Regions from separate parts of the Xanthomonas campestris pv. campestris str. ATCC 33913 genome, predicted to be linked through region 1. Evidence: predicted binding sites of a transcription regulator. Region 1 holds the regulator's gene; the other holds the start of a gene.
What was found. Region 1 encodes FliA, which starts transcription of late flagellar genes. Its sites were predicted from a motif close to TAAAGTTTNNCNNNCNNNGGCCGATAA; they were not measured.
Positions count from the first base shown of each region.

Region 2: a site for FliA is predicted at 1,620-1,646, ahead of XCC_RS01830 (HD-GYP domain-containing protein). Genes of this name have one in related genera too.

Region 1 is NC_003902.1:2,228,417-2,231,623, reverse strand. It holds gene XCC_RS09915 (MinD/ParA family protein) at 1-883, shown strand, start outside; gene flhF (flagellar biosynthesis protein FlhF) at 1-12, shown strand, start outside; gene XCC_RS09910 (RNA polymerase sigma factor FliA) at 880-1,647, shown strand; gene cheY (chemotaxis response regulator CheY) at 1,671-2,063, shown strand; gene XCC_RS09900 (protein phosphatase CheZ) at 2,063-2,689, shown strand; gene XCC_RS09895 (chemotaxis protein CheA) at 2,692-3,207, shown strand, end outside.
Region 2 is NC_003902.1:419,570-422,776, forward strand. It holds gene XCC_RS01825 (MFS transporter) at 250-1,560, shown strand; gene XCC_RS01830 (HD-GYP domain-containing protein) at 1,709-2,950, shown strand.

The DNA of each region.
Region 1 (3,207 bases):
GCAGTCGCGTGAATACGCAAAGCTGACCAACGCCTTCCCCCTGTCGGCGACCCGTCCCGAGCCTTTGGGCCCGGTGCGCACCATTGCCGTGACCGGTGGCAAGGGTGGCGTGGGTAAAACCAACATCTCCGCCAACCTGGCGGTGGCCCTGGCCGACATGGGCAAGCGCACCCTGCTGCTCGACGCCGACCTGGGCCTGGCCAATCTGGACGTGGTGCTGGGCCTGTCGCCCAAGTACACCCTGGCCGACCTGATCGCCGGCCGCTGCACGCTGGACGAAGTGATCATCGAAGGCCCCGGCGGCGTGCTCGTGGTGCCGGCCGCCTCCGGTCGCCGCCACATGGCCGAACTGGCCCCGGCCCAGCACATCGGCCTGGTCAACGTGTTCTCCGAACTGGAGCGCGACCTGGACGTGATGGTCATCGACACCGCCGCCGGCATCACCGACAGCGTGCTGACCTTCTGCCAGGCCGCCCAGGACACCGTGGTGGTGGTCTGCGACGAGCCGGCCTCGATCACCGACGCCTACGCGCTGATCAAGGTGCTCTCGCGCGAACGCGGCGTGGACCGCCTGCAGATCATCGCCAACATGGTGCGCGACCCCAACGAAGGCCGCCTGCTGTACGACAAGCTCTCGCGGGTGTGCGAAAAGTTCCTCGGCGATGTCTCGCTGAACTACCTCGGCCACGTGCCGCAGGACGATTGGCTGCGCCTGTCGGTGCAGCGCCAGCAACCGGTCATCAAGGCCTACCCGGCCAGTCCCTCGGCACAGGCCATTGCCGAAATCGCACGCCGTACCTCGCGCTGGCAGGCCCCCACCGTGCCGCGCGGCAACGTCGAGTTCTTCGTCGAACGCATCATCCAACGGGGAGTGGCCGCATGAGTACCGCCACCGCAACGACCGCCACGGCCCAGTACCGTGCCGTGCAACGCAATAACGCCAACGATGTGGTCACCCAGCACGCCGACCTGGTGCGCCGGATCGCCCACCATCTGGCCGCGCGCCTGCCGGCGAGCGTGGAAGTGGACGATTTGATCCAGGCCGGCATGATCGGCCTGATCGAAGCCTCGCGCAGCTACGACTCCGACCAGGGCGCCTCGTTCGAAACCTATGCCTCGATCCGTATCCGCGGCTCGATGATCGACGAGATCCGTCGGGGCGACTGGGTGCCGCGCTCGGTGCACCGCCGGGCCCGCGACGCCGCCGCCGCCGTGCGCAAGATCGAACAGAACACCGGCCGCGCCGCCGCCGCCACCGAAGTGGCCGCCGCGATGGAGATGCCGCTGCCCGACTACCTGCGCCTGATGGAAGACGCCGCACGCGGCCAGGTGCTGAGCCTGGAATCGCGCATCGAAGACCACGGCGAACTGGACACCACCGCCAAGGGTGGCCCCAATCCGCAGCAGATGATGGAGCGCGGCGAGTTTGGTCGCGAGCTGGGCAAGGCCATTGGCCAGTTGCCCGAGCGCGAGCAGCTGGTGCTGTCGCTGTACTACGAACAGGAATTGAACCTGAAGGAAATCGGCGCCGTGCTCGGTGTCAGCGAGTCGCGCGTCTGCCAGATCCATGGCCAGGCCGTGGTGCGTTTGCGCGGCCGCCTCAAAGTCTTCGAGCTGGCAGATGCCGGTGTCGAAATTGACGATTAATTTTTTCGTGTTAGGAGCTTGATGTGAATAAGAACATGCGGATCCTGATCGTGGACGACTTCTCGACGATGCGCCGTATCGTCAAGAATCTGTTGGCGGATCTCGGCTTCACCAATACCGCAGAGGCCGAAGACGGCAACAGCGCACTGGCTGCGTTGCGCGCGGGCCCGTTCGATTTCGTGGTCACCGACTGGAACATGCCCGGCATGACCGGCATCGACCTGCTGCGCAACATCCGCGCCGACGCCAAGCTCAAGCACCTGCCGGTGATGATGGTGACCGCCGAGGCCAAACGCGAACAGATCATCGAAGCCGCCCAGTGCGGCGTGAACGGCTACATCATCAAGCCGTTTACCGCCCAGACCCTGGAAGAAAAGCTGGGCAAGGTGTTCGAACGTCTGGCGGCGACCGCCTGATGAACGCCACCGTGGACACCAATGCCGAACGCGCCGCGCTGATCGACCGCCTGCAGGGCGCGCTCGATGCGTTGGAAAGCGGTGACGAAGCCGCCTGGAAGCGCGAGGTCGACCACCTCGCCGCCTTGCGCACCCGTCCGATGATGCAGGGCCTGAGCCGGCTTGCACGCGAACTGGGCCAGGCCCTGGGCGAACTGCCCACCGTGCCCGAAGAAGCCGGCGAGCTGGACGACGCCTGCTCGCGGTTGGACCACGTGGTGGAAATGACCGAAAAGGCCAGCCATCGCACGCTGGATCTGGTCGAAGAATGCCGTTTGCTGGCGAACCAGCTGCGCGATGGTGGTCTCAACCAGGACCAGGGCGCGCTGATGGACAAGATGCGCCACAACCTGACCGAGCTGTCGCTGGCGCAGAGCTACCAGGACCTGAGCGGCCAGATCATTCGGCGCGTGGCCGGCATCGTGCGGCGCGTGCATGAAGGCTTTGGTGCCCTCGGCCTGCCGCCGAAAAGCACCGAGCCGAAGAAAGACGACGGCGGTCTTGCCGGTCCTGCAGTCAAGGGCCTGGACCGTCACGCGGTGTCGCAAGACGACGCCGACGACCTGCTGTCCGGATTGGGGTTGTAACCATGAGTGCTGTTCCAGACGATATTGCTGCCGATTTCATCGTCGAGGCCCAGGAAATCCTGGATCGCCTCGGCGAACAGCTGGTGTCGCTGGAACAGGCGCCAGACGAAGCCGACCAGCTCAACGCGGTGTTCCGCGGCTTCCACACGCTCAAGGGCGGCGCCGGCTTTCTGGCGATCAAGCCCATGGTGGAGCTGTGCCACGCCGCCGAAGAAACCCTCGGCATGGCGCGCTCCGGCCAGGCGGTGCTGCAGGCGCATCACTTCGATGCCGCGCAGCAGTCGCTGGATTATCTGCAGGCCATGCTCGATGCGATGGGCTCGGGTGACCCGGTGCCGCATGCACCGGCGTCGCTGATCGCGCAGTTCGATGCCAAGAGCGGCCCGCCGGCGGTGAAATCCGCGCCCAAGGCTGCTGCGCTCGCCGCGGTGCCCGCCGGCCAGGCACCGGCCGCCGCCGGTGCCAAGGCCACGCCGAAGGCCGCAGCCAAGAGCGGTGGCGCCGAAGCCGAACAGACG
Region 2 (3,207 bases), 1.8 Mb from region 1:
CACATCCGAACCTGGCGCCGCGCAAGCGAAGCTCATTGGGTCTGCATCCGATAAGCGCACACCACTGCGGGGATCAGCCTTGAACGGCACCCGCAATCGGCCTAGCGTGCAGGCCATTGCGACGTATCCGTTGCGTCTGTCGCAACACACACGGTTTTCGAGGGTGCGTCCGCGCGTTTTCCCATCGCGCAGCGTGGATGCACCTGTGCCACCGCTGCGCCACATCAGCCCCCCTCACAGGACACGCCAATGCTTCAAGGCACGCCAACTTCCGCGCACTTTGTTTTGGAGCGCATGACGCCGTTCCAGTGGAGGGCCGTGGCGGTGTGCGTGCTGCTGACGATGCTCGACGGCTTCGACGTGATGGCGATGGCGTTCACCGCCCCGCACGTGTCGGCCGACTGGCAGCTGTCGGGCAAGCTGCTGGGAGCGCTGTTCAGTGCCGGGCTGGTCGGCATGGCGGTCGGCTCGCTGGTGCTGGCGCCGTGGGCAGACCGCATTGGCCGCCGTGCGCTGATCCTGGTGTGTCTGGCCATCCTGACTGTCGGCATGGGCGCCTCCGCACTGGCAGGCACTGCCTGGCAGCTGGGCGCGCTGCGGGCGTTCACCGGTGTCGGCATCGGCGGCATGCTGGCCTGCGTGGCGGTGACTGCCGCCGAATATTCCACTGCACGCTGGCGCAGCACGGCGACGGTGCTGCAGGCCACCGGTTATCCGGTCGGGGCGACGATTGGGGGCGCGATTGCCGCGCTGCTGTTGCAACATTGGTCCTGGCCATCGGTGTTCTGGCTTGGCGCGTTCGGCGCGTTGCTCTGCGTCCCGCTGGTGCTGGCCTGTTTGCCCGAATCGCTGGAGTTCCTGATCGCCCGCCGGCCGCCCAATGCGCAGGCGCGCTTCAACGCGGTGCTGGCACGCATGGGGATGCCGCCGCATTCGCAGTTGCCGCTGCCGCCTGCGCAGGCGGCCGGGCAGGTGCAGGGGTATGCGGCCCTGTTCGTAGGTGCGCTGCGGCGGCAATCGCTGTTGATCGCGCTGGCATTTTTCTTGTTGATGTTCGCGTTCTACTTCGTGCTCAGCTGGACTCCCAAGCTGCTGGTGACCGCGGGCCTGTCGGCTGGCCAAGGTGTCACCGGTGGGGTGCTGTTGAATCTGGGCGGCATTGTGGGCGGCACGCTGTTCAGTTGGTTGGCCCTGCGTGGTCGCTTGTCGTGGCTCACTGCCGGCGCACTGGTGCTGGTGGCGGTGGGGATGGTCGCATTCGGGTTGAGCAGCACGGTGCTGAGTTGGGCATTTGCCACCGCGTTGCTGACCGGTGCCGCGCTGACGGCAGCGATGGGTGGGCTGTATGCGGTGGCACCGGTGGTGTTCACCGCGGCGGTGCGCTCCACCGGCATGGGCTGGTCGATCGGGATCGGGCGGCTGGGCGCGATTGCCTCGCCGCTGTGCGCCGGGGTGCTGCTGGATGCCGGGTGGTCGCCGGCCATGTTGTATCTGGCATGCGGCGTGCCGTTGTTGTTCGCTGCTGCCGCGGTGGTGGCGATGCGCCTGCCGGAGCGCTGAACCGCTCAGCGGGCATTGCCTATTGCCGGTTGGGGAGGCGGCTGCGGTTGCGCCCGGCCCAAAGAATCCTGCGCGGCTGCCGATAACTCCGCAGACCCGCCACGCCTGTGGTGGGCGCTATGCGGACCACTTGCAGACCAGCGCCGGCATGCTCAGAACCATCGACTCCGACCAACTCCGCCCCGGCATGTATGTCTACAAGCTGCTGGGCGCGTGGGTGCACCATCCGTTCTGGAAGACCTCCTTCCTGGTCGATGCCGACGATGTGGGCAAGATCCACGACAGCCGCATCGAGCAGCTGGTGATCGACACCGCACGTGGGCTGGACGTGGAAGCGGCTGCGCCCGCCGCAGTGGAAGAGCCCGCTCCGCCGGCGCCCACGCCTGCAGCCTCCGAACCACCAGTGGCTGCGCCTGTCGAACGCGCCGCACGCGCCGCTAACGTTGCGCCCAAGGTGGGCATCGAGGCCGAAGTGGTGCGCGCGCGCCGCATCTTCGAAGACGGCCGTAGCGTGGTGGAAGAAATGTTTCGCGACGTGCGGCTGGGCCGCACTGTCGACACCGAGGCGGCGATGCCGCTGGTGGAGGCCATCAACGATTCAGTGCTGCGCCATCCGCAGGCCTTGATCAGCGTGGCGCGGCTCAAGACCGCCGACGACTACACCTACCTGCATTCGATGGCGGTAGCCGGCCTGATGAGCGGGCTGGCGCGCCAGCTCGGCCTGCCCGATGCGCAGGTGGTGGAGGCGGCGATGGGCGGCCTGCTGCACGACATGGGCAAGGCGGTGACGCCGCTGGATATCCTCAACAAGCCCGGCAAGCTCACCGACGAAGAAATGGACGTCATCCGCCGGCATCCGCTGGATGGCCATCGCCTGTTGTTGGCCGGCGGCGTGCAGAACGCGGTGGTGCTGGAAATCGCCATGCATCACCACGAAAAGATGGATGGCAGTGGCTACCCGAAGGGCCAGGTAGGCGAAGAGATCTCGCTGATGTCGCGCATGGGCGCGGTGTGCGATGTCTACGATGCGATCAGCTCTGACCGGCCCTACAAGCGCGGCTGGGACCCGGCCGAATCGCTCAAGCGGATGGCCTCGTGGACCGGTCACTTCGACCCGGTGGTGTTCCAGGCCTTCGTACGGCGGCTGGGCATCTACCCGGTGGGCTCGCTGGTGCGGCTGGAGTCGCAGAAATTGGCGGTGGTGATCGAACAGGCCGCCGAGTCCTTGCTCAAGCCGAAGGTACGGGTGTTCTATTCGGCCAAGCTGCGCAGCCACGTGCTGGTGCAGGACATCGATCTGTCGCGTGCGGAGTGCCAGGACCGCATCGTGCAGATGGAAAGCCCCACTGATTGGGGCTTCCGCGATCTTGAGAAACTCTGGCTGCCGTAAGGCCTCTCGCACGTTTGACGCTGTGCAGGGTGCTGCTAGCGTTCGCGCGGTAATGATCGCCGGACCTTGTGCCGGATCAGCGCTCCGCGCAGCCAGTAGCCGCGTGGCGCTTCATCGCGCCTAGGCGCGCTCCTCCTCCAGGGCTTAATGCGTCACGTGCCCTGTAGCGCGCTCTGCGGCCGTCGCCGGCCGGATGCTGCAGCGGCGCGACGCTGCTGCTGCGCGTCCCAAGAGTCCACCTTGCGCCACCAGCCCGG